2 regions of the Streptomyces sp. NPDC036764 genome follow, and region 2 is predicted to be linked to the other one. Evidence: predicted binding sites of a transcription regulator. Region 2 holds the regulator's gene; the other holds the start of a gene.
What was found. Region 2 encodes HspR, which represses chaperone genes until heat shock. Its sites were predicted from a motif close to TTGAGNNNNNNNNNCTCAA; they were not measured.
Positions count from the first base shown of each region.

Region 1 (7,186 bases), on a different contig from region 2:
CGGTCCGTTTCCTCACCCCGCACAACAAGTGGTCCATCCACTCCGAGTACCAGGACAACCTGTTCATGCTGGCGCTCTCCCGGGGCGGCCAGAACATCTGGATGTCCCCGCAGGACGCGGACGCGATCGGCGTCGTCGACAACGACTGGATCGAGGCGGTCAACCGCAACGGCGTGGTCGTCGCGCGGGCCGTCGTCTCGCACCGGATACCGCACGGCACCGTCTACATGCACCATGCGCAGGAACGCACGGTCGCCGTCCCGAAGACGGAGGCCACCGGCCGGCGGGGCGGCATCCACAACTCGCTGACCCGGCTGATCCTCAAGCCGTCCCATCTCGTCGGCGGCTACGCCCAGTTGTCCTGGGCGTTCAACTACCTGGGCCCGACGGGCAACCAGCGCGACGAGGTGACGGTGATCCGCCGTCGCAGCCAGGAGGTCGAGTACTGATGCGTCCGATGGCCCAGATCGCGATGGTGATGAACCTCGACAAGTGCATCGGCTGTCACACCTGCTCGGTCACCTGCAAGCAGGCGTGGACCAACCGCCGCGGCATGGAGTACGTCTGGTTCAACAACGTCGAGACCCGCCCCGGCCAGGGCTATCCGCGCCGCTACGAGGACCAGGAGCGCTGGCGCGGCGGCTGGGAGCTGAACCGGCGCGGCGCGCTGACGCTGAAGGCGGGCGGCCGCTTCCGCAAGCTCGCCGGGATCTTCTCCAACCCCGAACTGCCCGAGATCAAGGACTACTACGAGCCCTGGACCTACGACTACAAGAACCTCACCGACGCCCCGCTCGGCGACGACTACCCGGTCGCGCGGCCCATCTCGCAGCTCGACGGCAAGCCGATGAAGATCGAGTGGTCGGCGAACTGGGACGACAACCTCGCCGGCGCCCCCGCCTACGGCGACCTCGACCCGATGGTGGAGCGGACGCGCACGCAGGCGTCGCAGAAGGTGCGGTTCGAGTTCGAACAGAGCTTCATGTTCTATCTGCCGCGCATCTGCGAGCACTGCCTCAACCCGTCCTGTGTGGCCTCGTGCCCGTCGGGTGCGATGTACAAGCGGGCGGAGGACGGCATCGTCCTCGTCGACCAGGACCGCTGCCGGGGCTGGCGGATGTGCGTGACGGGATGCCCGTACAAGAAGGTGTACTTCAACCACGCCACCGGCAAGGCCGAGAAGTGCACGATGTGCTATCCGCGCGTCGAGGTCGGTCTGCCGACGGTCTGCTCGGAGACGTGCGTGGGCCGGCTGCGCTATCTCGGCGTCGTCCTGTACGACGCGGACAGGGTGACGGCCGCGGCCTCCGTACCGCGCGAACGGGACCTGTACGAGGCGCAGTTGGGCGTCTTCCTCGACCCCGAGGACAGCGAGGTGCGGCGGGCCTGCGAGGAGGCGGGGATCCCGTACGACTGGCTGGAGGCGGCCCGCCGCTCGCCCGCGCACGCGCTGATCAGCAAGTACCGGGTGGCGCTGCCGCTGCATCCCGAGTACCGGACGATGCCGATGGTCTGGTACATCCCGCCGCTGTCGCCGGTGGTCGACGCGCTGTCCGAGACCGGGCACGACGGGGAGGACGCCCAGAACCTGTTCGGCGCGATCGACACGCTGCGCATTCCGCTGGAGTACCTGGCGCAGATGTTCACGGCCGGCGCCATCGGCCCGGTCCGCTCCTCGCTGGAGAAGCTCGCCGCGATGCGCTCCCACATGCGGGCGATCAACATCGGCGAGGAACCGGATCCCTCGGTGCCCGCCGCCGTGGGGATGGCGGCCGGGGAGATCGAGGACATGTACCGGCTGCTGGCGGTCGCCAAGTACGAGGACCGGTACGTCATCCCGACGGCGGCGGTCGCGGACGCCCGGCGCCTGGAGGAGTCGGCGCTGCCGCAGGGGTGCAGCCTCGACTACGAGGGCGGGCCCGGGATGGGCGGGGACGGCCCCTTCGGCCAGGACTCCGGCGGCCGCAGGCTGCTGCCGCTGGTGTCCGTGCAGAACTTCCACGCCCTGCGCGGACGGCAGACATCCGACAACGCTGCCGACGCTGCCGACACGACCCACACTGCCGACACCGAGGATGCCTGATGCCGTCCTTCGAGGTGCTCTACCAGGCGGCCGCGCTCTGCCTGACCTACCCGGACGAGGGCTTCCGCGCCCGCCTGCCGCTGCTGCGCGAAGCCGCCCCGCAGCTACGGGAGTTCACCGACCACGCGGCGCTGACGCCACCGGACGAACTGGCCGCGCACTACGTCCAGGTCTTCGACTTCGAGAACCGCCACAGCCTGTATCTGACCTGGTGGCTCGACGGGGACACCCGGCGGCGCGGCATGTCGCTGCTGCGCTTCAAGGAGGTCTACCGCGCCCACGGCCTGGAGTTCACCCATGAGGAGCTGCCCGACTTCCTGCCCGCGGTACTGGAGTTCGCGGCCCGCACCGGCGACACCGATCTGCTGCTGGAGCACCGCGAGTGCCTGGAGGAGCTCCGCTCCCGCCTCACCGACTTCGGCACACCGTACGCGTCCGTCCTGGACGCCGTGTGCGCCACACTGCCGACCGAACGCACGGGGGTGCGGCCATGACCACGCTGCTCTGGGGCGTCCTGCCCTATGTCACCTTCGCCCTGCTGGTCGTCGGCCTGGTCTGGCGCCACCGCTACGACCGCTTCGGCTGGACCACCCGCTCCTCCCAGGTCCATGAGTCCAGGCTGCTGAGCATCGCCTCGCCCGCCTTCCACTACGGCATCCTGTTCGTGCTGGTCGGCCACCTGGTGGGTCTGTTCGTCCCGGAGTCCTGGACGGACTCGCTCGGCGTGAGCGAGCACGCGTACCACCTGTTCTCCCTCTACGGCGGTACGGCGGCCGGCGTGCTGACCGTCGCCGGGATCGTGCTGCTGATCTACCGGCGCCGTACGAAGGCGCCGGTGTTCCGGGCGACGACGGCAAACGACAAGCTGATGTACGTCGTCCTGCTCGGCGCGATCGTGCTCGGCATGGTCGCCAAACTCACCCATGTCTCCGGCGACGGCTACGACTACCGCCGGTCCGTCGCCCCCTGGGCCCGCAGCCTGTTCACCCTCCAGCCGGACCTGGACCGGATGGCGGGCGTGCCGGTGCTGTACCAGGTCCACGCGGTGGTCGGCATGGCGCTGATCGCGCTGGTGCCGTACACGCGGCTGGTGCACATGTTCAGCGCGCCGGTGCAGTACCTGTTCCGGCCGTACCTGGTGTACCGCAGCCGCGACCCCGAGCAACTGGGGCCGCGGCCGGAGCGGCGCGGCTGGGAGAAGGCGGGCTCCTAGGCCGCCCCGCCCTTCTGGTCCCGCTGGTCCTTCTCGTCGTCGACGATCTCCGCGTCGACCACGTCGTCGTCCTGTGCCGCGCCCTGCTCGGTGCCGGTGCCGGTGCCCGCGTGCGCCGAGCTGTCCGCCGGGGTCTGCTGGGACTGGGCGTACATCGCCTGGCCCATCTGCTGGCTGACCGTGGCGAGTTTCTCGATGCCGGTGCGCAGGACGCTGGTCTCGGCGTTCTGCTTTAGCTGCTCCTTCAGTTCGGTGATCGCCGACTCGACCTCGGTCCGGGTGTCCGCCGGGATCTTGTCCTCGTTGTCGCGCAGGAACTTCTCGGTCTGGTAGACGAGCTGCTCGCCCTGGTTGCGGGTCTCGGCGGCCTCGCGGCGCTTGTGGTCCTCCTCCGCGTACTGCTCGGCCTCCCGCATCATCCGGTCGATGTCGTCCTTGGGCAGCGCCGAGCCGCCCGTCACCGTCATCTTCTGCTCGCGGCCCGTCGCGAGGTCCTTCGCGGAGACGTGCATGATGCCGTTGGCGTCGATGTCGAAGGCGACCTCGATCTGCGGCACCCCGCGCGGGGCGGGCGGCAGGCCGGTGAGGTCGAAGACGCCGAGCTTCTTGTTGTACGCGGCGATCTCGCGTTCGCCCTGGTAGACCTGGATGCCGACGGAGGGCTGGTTGTCGGCGGCGGTCGTGAAGATCTCCGAACGCCGGGTCGGGATCGTCGTATTGCGTTCGATGAGCTTCGTCATGATGCCGCCCTTGGTCTCGATGCCGAGGGACAGCGGGGTGACGTCGAGCAGGAGGACGTCCTTGACATCGCCGCGGATGACGCCGGCCTGGAGGGCCGCGCCGACGGCCACGACCTCGTCGGGGTTGACGCCCTTGTGCGGGTCCTTGCCGGTGAGTTCCTTCACGAGGTCGGTGACGGCGGGCATCCGGGTGGAGCCGCCGACGAGGATGACGTGGTCGACCGCGGCGAGCTTGATGCCGGCGTCCTTGACGGCCTGGTGGAAGGGGGTCTTGCAGCGGTCGAGGAGGTCGGCGGTGAGCTCCTGGAACTGGGCGCGGGTCAGCTTCTCGTCGAGGTGGAGGGGGCCCTCGGCGGAAGCGGTGATGTAGGGCAGGTTGATCGTCGTCTCGGAGGAGCTGGACAGCTCGATCTTGGCCTTCTCGGCGCCCTCGCGCAGCCGCTGCAGCGCCATCTTGTCGTTGCCCAGGTCGATGCCGTTCTGCCCCTTGAACTTCTTCACCAGGTACTCGACGACCCGCTGGTCCCAGTCGTCGCCGCCCAGATGCGTGTCGCCGTTGGTGGCCTTGACCTCGATGACGCCGTCGCCGATCTCCAGCAGGGAGACGTCGAAGGTGCCGCCGCCGAGGTCGAAGACCAGCACGGTCTGCTCCTCGCCGCGGTCCAGACCATAGGCGAGGGCGGCGGCGGTGGGCTCGTTGATGATCCGCAGGACGTTCAGGCCCGCGACCTCGCCGGCCTCCTTGGTGGCCTGCCGCTGGGCGTCGTCGAAGTATGCGGGGACGGTGATCACCGCGTCGGTGACGTCCTCGCCGAGGTAGGACTCGGCGTCCCGCTTCAGCTTCTGCAGCACCCGGGCCGACAGCTCCTGCGCCCGGTAGCGGGTGCCGTCGATGTCGCCCTGCTCGGGGAAGCGCCAGTTCGAGTCGCCCATGTACCGCTTCACGGAGCGGGCGGTGCGTTCGACATTGGTCACCGCCTGCCGTTTGGCCACCTCCCCCACGAGCACCTCGCCGTTCTTGGCGAAGGCCACGACCGACGGTGTGGTCCTGGCCCCCTCCGCATTGGCGACGACAGTGGGTTCGCCGCCCTCCAGGACGGCGACCACCGAGTTCGTGGTCCCGAGATCGATCCCGACCGCGCGTGCCATCGTTGTCCCCTTCCGCCAGGGCACCTCTTGAACTCCAGCACAAAACTTGAGTGGGCTCTTGTCAATGGGGCGAGTGACCCGGGGGCGAGGCGCCAAACGGGAGCTGAGCGCCCGCTCAGGGGTTCGAGGGGCCGGCCCGAAGGGCCGTCCCCTCGAGGGGGCGCGGGGAACTGCGCGACAAGCCACGACGGCGCCGCAGACAGCGGACGGCCCGTCGCGGCTTCCCCGCGAAGCGCTACGCCAGCTTCGCCGACAGCGTGATCGTCGTCCCCGTCAGCGCCTGGCTGACCGGGCAGTTCTTCTTGGCGTCCTCCGCGGCGGCGACGAACGTCTCGTTGTCGATGCCCGGCACCGTCCCCTCGACCGTGAGGTGAATGCCCGTGATGCCCTCACCCGGCTGGAACTTCACGTCCGCCGACGTGACGAGCTTGGTGGGCGGCGTGCCGGCGCCGTGCAGTGCGTGCGACAGCGCCATGGAGAAGCAGCTCGAGTGCGCGGCGGCGATCAGCTCTTCCGGGCTGGTCTTGCCGTTGGCGTCCTGGGAGCGCGAGGCCCACGTGACCGGCTGCGCGGCGATGGCACCAGAAGAGTCGAAGTTGACGACACCGTTGCCCTCGAGCAGGTTGCCTTCCCAGACCGTGTGTGCGGAGCGCGTGGTAGCCACGATTCTTCCTTTCGCATGGGGGCCCGATTCCGGGATCCGTGCCCCCATCCGATCACACTCCGGCTCAGCTCACCCGGAAGACCGGCCCACGCGGGGTGAACGGCAGACGACGTCCCGGGGGAATCAGGTACGCGTGCTCACGGCGTACCCGCAGCACGTCGCACCAGCCGTCCGTGATGACGAGGACGGGTGCGCCGGGCGGGAAGTCGTCCGCGCGCTGCAACAGGTCGATCCCGGGCTGGAGGACCGTGCCGCCACGGCCGCGCACCCGTACCCGCCCGGCGATGTCCGTCACCGGCACATACCCGGCGTCGTACGGTCCCGCGTCGCAGAACACCACCCGCGCTGCCGGTACGTCCCGCGCCTCGGCGTACGAGGCGATGGCGCCGAGCGCCTTGCCGAGCAGGCCGGCGCCCATGGAGCCGGAGGTGTCCAGGACGACGCCGAAGGTGCAACGGGCGATCTCCTCGGGCGGGAAGTAGCGGCCGGCGCGCGGGATGTCGGGCGTGGAGGCCTGGCGGCGCGCGGGACGGGCGTACGTCCGCACCGGCTCCGGGCGGGGCACGAACTCGTCGAACCAGCGGGCGAGTCGGGCGTCCCAGGGCAGCGGCGGATGGCTGAGCGCGCGGATCTCCTGGACCAGGCCGCCGGGCAGGAAGCCGCGCTCGCCCTGCTGGTGCAGGTCCAGGCCCTGGCACAGACCCCGGCGGTAGAACTCGTCGAGGTCGACGTAGTCGCCGGGCGCGCCGAGCGGGGCGCCGAGCACATCGCCGACGCCCTTGCCGCGCAGGGTGGCCAGCCGGCGCATCCGGCGCACGTCGCCGGCGATCCGGTCGTACACCTCCTCCGCCGACAGACCCGCCAACTCCTGGTCGTACAGCAGCCCTTGCGGCATCTCCCCGATCTGCATCTCGCGCAGCCAGCCGTTGATGACGTAGTCGCAGGCGACGTTGAACAGGTAGGGGTCGCGGCTGCCGCAGCGGTCGCCGTGCCGCAGGGCGGCGTGCAGCATCTCGTGGGCGAGGATGAACCGCCATTCCTCGGACTCGAACTGGCGCAGCGGGTTGATGTAGATCTCGCCGGCCTCGGCGTTGACGGCGGCGACGGCGATGCCGTGCGCGCGGGCGAGTTCGGCGTCGGCGACCAGCTTGATGCCGGCCGCGATACCGCCGAGCAGCGGGTATGAGGTGATGAACCACTCCAGCGCCCACTGCCAGGGCCGCTTCTTGACGGGCTCGCCGAGCATGGAGTCGCGGCGGCCGCCGGCCATGTCCATCGCGGTGGAGACGGTCCGGGTCAGGGCGGTGGCGAAGGCGAGCTGACGGTCCGGAGGGGAC
Region 1 is NZ_JBVJPT010000001.1:811,827-819,012, reverse strand. Features, by position in the region: gene ACZ69Q_RS03555 (nitrate reductase subunit alpha) at 1-449, shown strand, start outside; gene narH (nitrate reductase subunit beta) at 449-2,083, shown strand; gene narJ (nitrate reductase molybdenum cofactor assembly chaperone) at 2,083-2,577, shown strand; gene narI (respiratory nitrate reductase subunit gamma) at 2,574-3,296, shown strand; gene dnaK (molecular chaperone DnaK) at 3,293-5,185, opposite strand; gene ACZ69Q_RS03530 (OsmC family protein) at 5,421-5,849, opposite strand; gene ACZ69Q_RS03525 (vWA domain-containing protein) at 5,914-7,186, opposite strand, start outside.
Region 1: a site for HspR is predicted at 5,232-5,250, ahead of dnaK (molecular chaperone DnaK). Genes of this name have one in related genera too.

Region 2 (7,186 bases):
GTCCCTCGGCATCGAGACCAAGGGCGGCATCATGACCAAGCTCATCGAGCGGAACACGACGATCCCGACCAAGCGGTCCGAGATCTTCACCACCGCCGAGGACAACCAGCCGTCCGTGCAGATCCAGGTCTACCAGGGCGAGCGCGAGATCGCGGCGTACAACAAGAAGCTCGGGATGTTCGAGCTGACCGGTCTGCCGCCGGCCCCGCGCGGTGTCCCGCAGATCGAGGTCGCCTTCGACATCGACGCCAACGGCATCATGCACGTGACCGCGAAGGACCTCGGCACGGGCAAGGAGCAGAAGATGACCGTCACCGGTGGCTCCTCGCTGCCGAAGGACGAGGTCAACCGGATGCGCGAAGAGGCCGAGAAGTACGCGGAGGAGGACCACGCCCGCCGCGAGGCCGCCGAGTCCCGCAACCAGGGCGAGCAGCTCGTCTACCAGACGGAGAAGTTCCTCAAGGACAACGAGGACAAGGTCCCCGGCGAGGTCAAGACCGAGGTCGAGGCCGCCGTCGAGGAGCTGAAGACCGCGCTCAAGGGCGAGGACACCGCCGAGATCCGCACCGCCACCGAGAAGGTCGCGGCCGTCTCCCAGAAGGTCGGCCAGGCCATGTACGCCGATGCCCAGGCCGGCCAGGCCGCGGGCGGTCCCGAGGGTGCCGCCGCCGGTGGCGCCAAGGCCGACGACGACGTCGTGGACGCCGAGATCGTCGACGACGAGCGCAAGGACGGTGTCGCGTAATGACGGAGGAGACCCCGGGCTTCGAGGAGAAGCCCGACGTCCCCTCCGGCGCGACCCCTGACGACGCCGAGTCGAAGGCCGCCCCTCAGGAGGGGGCGGCCCCGGCCGGGGACGGAGCAGCAGACGCGGGTCTGGTGGCCCAGTTGGACCAGGTGCGTACGGCGCTCGGTGAGCGCACGATGGACCTCCAGCGGCTCCAGGCCGAGTACCAGAACTACCGCCGCCGCGTGGAGCGCGACCGGATCACGGTCAAGGAGATCGCCATCGCGAACCTCCTGACCGAGCTCCTGCCCGTGCTCGACGACATCGGCCGCGCGCGGGAACACGGCGAACTCGTCGGTGGGTTCAAGTCGGTGGCGGAGTCCCTGGAGACCGTCGCCGCCAAGATGGGCCTGCAGCAGTTCGGCAAGGAGGGCGAGCCCTTCGACCCGACGATCCACGAGGCGCTGATGCACTCCTACGCGCCGGACGTCACCGAGACGACCTGCGTCGCGATCCTCCAGCCGGGGTATCGCATCGGCGAGCGCACCATCCGCCCCGCGCGGGTGGCCGTCGCCGAGCCCCAGCCGGGCGCGCAGACCGTCAAGGAGGACTCCGCCGAGTCGGCCGACGACAAGGAGAGCGGTGGCCCGGACGAGGGCTGACGTTGAACTGACGAGGAGAGAGGAGGGACGTCGGGGATGAGCACCAAGGACTTCATCGAGAAGGACTTCTACAAGGTCCTCGGCGTCCCCAAGGACGCCACCGAGGCCGAGATCAAGAAGGCGTACCGGAAGCTCGCCCGCGAGTTCCACCCGGACGCCAACAAGGGCAACGCCAAGGCGGAGGAGCGTTTCAAGGAGATCTCCGAGGCGAACGACGTCCTCGGCGACCCCAAGAAGCGCAAGGAGTACGACGAGGCACGCGCCCTGTTCGGCAACGGCGGCTTCCGCCCGGGGCCGGGCGGCGCGGGCGGCTCCTTCAACTTCGACCTGGGCGACCTCTTCGGGGGCGGCGCCCAGGGCCAGGGCGGTTCCGGCGGCTTCGGCGGCGGAATCGGTGACGTCTTCGGGGGCCTGTTCAACCGCGGCGGCGCGGGCACGGGCACGCGTACCCAGCCCAGGCGCGGCCAGGACATCGACACCGAGGTCAGCCTCAGCTTCACCGAGGCGATCGAGGGTGCGACGGTCCCGCTGCGGATGTCCTCGCAGTCGCCGTGCAAGGCGTGTGCGGGCACCGGCGACAAGAACGGCACGCCCAGGGTGTGCCCGACCTGCGTCGGCACCGGCCAGGTGGCCCGGGGTTCGGGCGGCGGCTTCTCGCTCACCGACCCCTGCCCGGACTGCAAGGGGCGCGGCCTGATCGCCGAGCACCCGTGCATGGAGTGCAAGGGCAGCGGCCGGGCGAAGTCGTCCCGGACCATGCAGGTCCGCATCCCCGCCGGGGTGTCGGACGGCCAGCGCATCCGGCTGCGCGGCAAGGGCGCGCCGGGCGAGCGCGGCGGCCCGGCCGGCGATCTGTACGTCACCGTGCACGTCGACACCCACCCGGTGTTCGGCCGCAAGGAGGACAACCTCACGGTGACCGTCCCCGTGACGTTCACGGAGGCGGCCCTAGGCGGCGAGGTCAGGGTCCCCACCCTGGGCGGACCGCCGGTCACTCTGAAGCTGCCGCCCGGCACGCCCAACGGCCGCACCATGCGGGCGCGGGGCAAGGGCGCGGTCCGCAAGGACGGCACCCGCGGAGACCTCCTGGTCACCGTCGAGGTGAGTGTCCCGAAGGACCTTTCGGGGAAGGCTCGTGACGCACTCGAGGCGTATCGCGAGGCGACTGCGGGTGAGGATCCGCGGGCGGAGCTGTTCGAGGCCGCGAAGGGAGCATGACTTCAGATGGACGGTCGTCGACGAAACCCGTATGAACTGACCGAGGAAACCCCGGTCTACGTCATCTCGGTGGCGGCCCAGCTCTCCGGCCTGCACCCGCAGACACTGCGCCAGTACGACCGTCTGGGCCTGGTGTCCCCGGACCGCACGGCCGGCCGCGGCCGCCGCTACTCGGCCCGCGACATCGAACTGCTCCGCCAGGTGCAGGCGTTGTCGCAGGACGAGGGCATCAACCTGGCCGGCATCAAGCGCATCATCGAACTGGAGAACCAGGTCGCCGCCCTGCAGTCCCGGGTGGCCGAACTCCAGGCCGCCGTCGAGGGGGCCGCGGCGGCGATGCAGCAGCGCGAGGCGGCGGTACACGCGTCGTACCGGCGCGACCTGGTGCCGTACCAGGAGGTGCAGCAGACCAGCGCGCTTGTGGTGTGGCGGCCGAAGAAGCCGAAGGACTAGGCAGACCCGCAGGGAAAAGGGGCCCGGAGGATTCTCCGGGCCCCTTTCCTGTGCCGTCGGTGGGCGAACGTCAGCGGCCGACCGTCAGCGGCCGACCGTCAGCGGCCGACGAAGAACTCCAGTGAGGTGCTCTGCGCGCTCTGGCGGCCGTAGGCGTCCACGGCGTACACCTCGGCGATGCAGGGGCCGTTGTAGGGGGCGGTCCAGGAGAGCGACCCCGTGGCGGAGAACCGGGTGCCGCTGCTGCCGCAGGCGCCCGAGATCTCCCAGGAGTAGCCCTTCAGGACGCGTGCCTCGTCGCCCGTGCCGGGGGCGGCCGTGACCTGGATCGGACTGCGCGCGGGTACGCCCGTGGTGACCAGGGTCAGCATCGGCGCGGCCGGGCCGCTCGCGGTGGCCGGCGTCAGGCGGTCGACCGTGGTCTCCGCGGAGGGGCTGGAGTCGGCGTCCTGGGCGTCGACGGCGGCCACGTAGTAGTACGCCTTGCCCTTCGGGGCGGAGGTGTCGGCGTACGACGTGCCGGACGTGGCGCCCAGCAGGCTCCAGGCGCCGGTGGCGGTAGTGCGGCGGTAGACGCGGTAGCCGGTGACCCCGGCGTCCTCGGCCGCGGTCCACGTCACCTTCGTGGAGGCGTCGGCCGGCGTGCTCGTGAGACCCGTGGGGGCGGCGACGGCCGACGCCACGGGGCGGGTGACCACCGCGGAGTCGGAGACCGGGGCGATGTTGCCGGCGGCGTCGATGGCCACCACCTCGTAGTTGTAGGCCAGGCCGGCGGGCGCCACGGGGTCCGTCCAGGACGTGCCGAAGACGATCGCCGGACCGTCCATGTCCGACTGGCCGCCCTCCGCGCCCCACACCTCGTAGTGGTGCACGTCCGTCGACGTCGAGGCCTTCCACGTGAGGGAGTTGCCCGCCGTCGTCCCCAGCGCCGACACGGTCTCGACCCGCGCCGGGGCCGTCCGGTCGACCGTGGCCACACCCTGGTCGGCCGTACCCGACGAGGCGTTGCCCGCCTTGTCGTAGGCGCGGACCTCGTAGTAGTAGGTGTCGCCGGTCACCGGGAGGGTGGCGTCGGTGTACGTGGTGGAGGTGGTCGTCGCGAGGGGGGCGCTGGCGAAGGAGGCGCCCTTGAGGCGGCGGTAGACGCGGTAGCCCGCGAGGTCCATCTCCGGGTTCTTCGCCCAGGTCAGCTTGGCCTTGCCGGTGGCCGTGTCGTACGTGACCTTCGCGCCGGTGGGGGTGAGCGGGTTGACCTTGTCGACGGTCGCCGAAGTCCTCGGGGTGTAGCCGAACTTGACGCGGGCGCTGCCGGTCCAGTTGACGTGGTCGACGCGCAGCGTGTGCTTGCCCGGGGGGACGGTCACGTTGACGGTCTTGGAGACGGTCGTGGAGGTGTTCTTCCACAGGTCGATCTTGCGGGAGCCGTCGAGATAGACGCGGATGCCGTCGAGCCCGGAGGCGGAGAGGGCGAAGGGCCCGCCGGAACCGAAGTCGCGCGTCACGGTCCACCGGACGGCGAAGTTGTCCTTGGGGAGGCCCGTGGCGGGGGCGCCCGTGCCCCAGTCCTGGTCGATCGCGGTGTCGCAGTCCGTCCGCTTCGGGGTGCCCGAAAAGGACGTGTTCGCGAAGAACTGCCGTTTGAAGACCGGCGATGCGCAGGTCACTGCGGCGGACGCGGGGGCTGTCGAGAGCAGGGTGCCCGCGGTGGCGAGCACGACCGTCGCCGCGGCCGCGGCGGTCGTGCGTCTGGCTGGGTTCATTCGATCCTCTGGTCGAGTGCGGGACAGCGATGGGCGCTGTCCTGATCTGGACTCGTGAGGAATGGGGTTGGTTGTACGGATCTTGGTCGCGCGCTCGATCAAGGTTTGGTGGAGGGTGTGTAAGGGGTGTTTGGAGGCATTCCGCTATGTCTTTACATGATCAGCGGAGCGTGGTGTTGCGCACTCGTTAAGTGATTCCGCTTGACGCTGAGGGCAGTCGACGCGTTGGCTTTTCAGTCATCTGGGCGCGTTGACGCGCCCGTGTCCCGAAGGCACCAGAAGTGAGCTCCTCTATGCGTCCCTTGCGCCCCCTGCGCCGCACCGCCACCGCCGTGGCCGCCGCGTCCACTATGACCCTCTCGCTGGCCGCGTGCGGGGCTCTGGGCGTCACCGGGGACAGCAGCGAGGCGAGTCCTACCAAGGGCGACGACGTCACCGTCGGGCTGCTGCTGCCGGAGACGGCGAACACGCGCTACGACAAGTTCGACTACCCCATCATCAAGAACAAGGTCGAGGAGCTCACCGACAAGCAGGGCAAGGTCGTCTACCGCAACGCCGACGCGGACGCCTCGAAGCAGGCGGCCCAGCTCCAGCAGATGATCGACGACCAGGTCGACGTGATCCTGCTGGACGCCGTCGACTCGCACGCCATCGCCGGCGGGGTGAAGAAGGCCAAGGACGCGGGGATTCCGGTCATCGCCTACGACCGCCTGGCCGAGGGGCCGATCGACGCGTACGTCTCCTTCGACAACGAACTCGTCGGCGAGGTCCAGGGCCGCACGCTCCTGGAGGCGATGAACCCGGTCGACTCCTCCGACAAGATCGTCATGATGAACGGCTCGCCCACCGACCCGAACGCCAAGCAGTTCAAGGCGGGCGCCATGTCCGAGCTCAAGGGCGCGGTGGACATAGCCAAGTCCTACGACACCAAGGACTGGAAGCCGGAGAACGCCCAGGCGAACATGTCCGCGGCGATCAAGTCCATCGGCGTCAACAACATCAAGGGCGTCTACTCCGCCAACGACGGCATGGCCGGCGGCGTCATCAAGGCCCTCCAGTCGGCGGGCGTCACCGAGCTGCCGCCGATCACCGGGCAGGACGCCGAACTGGACGCCGTGCAGCGGATCGTGAGCGGCGAGCAGTTCATGAGCGTGTACAAGTCGTACCCGCAGGAGGCCGAGAGCGCCGCCGAGATGGCCGTCGCCAAGGTCCAGGGCCACGACATCCAGTTCGACTCGCTCACCCAGGACCAGGTCGACAGCCCGACCGACAAGGACATCCCGGCGCTGCTGGTCCCCGTGGTCGCCCTGACGAAGGACAACATCAAGCAGACCGTCGTCGCCGACGGGATCTACGCCGTGTCCGACATCTGCACCGCCAAGTACAAGGCCGACTGCAGCGCACGCGGGCTGAAGTAACACCGTCGTTCCGTCAAGTGCCGCCGGGGCCCCGCTCCGGCGGCACTTGGCTGTGTCCGCACCGTCCGCCGGCCGGGCCGTACCGGCCGGCCGCGCCTTGACGTCGTATGCGATTTCCTGTTCGCGAACTCCCGCGGAGGCGAGCCGGTGCCCCGCGTGCCCGCCAAGGGCCGGAAAACCACCATCAGCTTGTTGCAAGTCGACGTGCGGAGGCCTGGAGATAACGGGGCGAACCCGCACCTTACGGCGGCCGCCCAGGCAGGAGCCGTGTTGCGGAGCAAGGCCGGTCCGCGCATAGTTGCGCTGCGGAAGCGCGAGCGAACCGCGGGGCCGACAGGCCGAGCACGGTGGGTCCGTCGACCAGGCCCCGCCCTGCCGGTGCGTCCCGGCAGGGGTGTCGACACCGCGCTCCGGAGGCGAGCGAGCCGGCGACCGAGGCAAGAACCGGGGGTGGATGGGCGATGGCCGGGCACGGGGCGCAGGAGCATCCACACGGTGCCGACCGACTGTGCGAGGCGGGGGACCGGGTGTACTCGCGGGCCGTACGGCGTGGTCGTGTGCCGCGCCACGACGCGGACCCGGTGCCCTGCCTGCTGGAGCTGGCGCTGCTGCACCCGGACCCCGACGACATGGACTGGCTGGTGCCGACCTCCCCGCAGGAGGTCATGACGCGGCTGCTGCGCGGGGTCTACGACGAAGTCAGCGCCAGCCAGCGGCGGATGGGCTCGGCGGTGGCGGCCTTCGAGTGGTACGCCGCTCTGGGCCCCCAGCCGTCACCGGCGTCCGGCGCCGACTCCGTCGTGCCGGCCTCGGCGATCCGGGTCCTGGAGGGCGACTCGCGCATCCAGGGCGCGCTGGACGAGGCGACACAGGCGTGCACGACGGAGGTGCTGACCGTGCAGCCCGGCGGCATCCGGCCCGAGCACGAGCTGACGGAGGGTCTGCACC
Region 2 is NZ_JBVJPT010000003.1:267,105-274,290, reverse strand. Features, by position in the region: gene dnaK (molecular chaperone DnaK) at 1-745, shown strand, start outside; gene grpE (nucleotide exchange factor GrpE) at 745-1,389, shown strand; gene dnaJ (molecular chaperone DnaJ) at 1,426-2,607, shown strand; gene ACZ69Q_RS16145 (heat shock protein transcriptional repressor HspR) at 2,614-3,060, shown strand; gene ACZ69Q_RS16140 (fibronectin type III domain-containing protein) at 3,159-4,820, opposite strand; gene ACZ69Q_RS16135 (sugar ABC transporter substrate-binding protein) at 5,114-6,238, shown strand; gene ACZ69Q_RS16130 (helix-turn-helix transcriptional regulator) at 6,700-7,186, shown strand, end outside.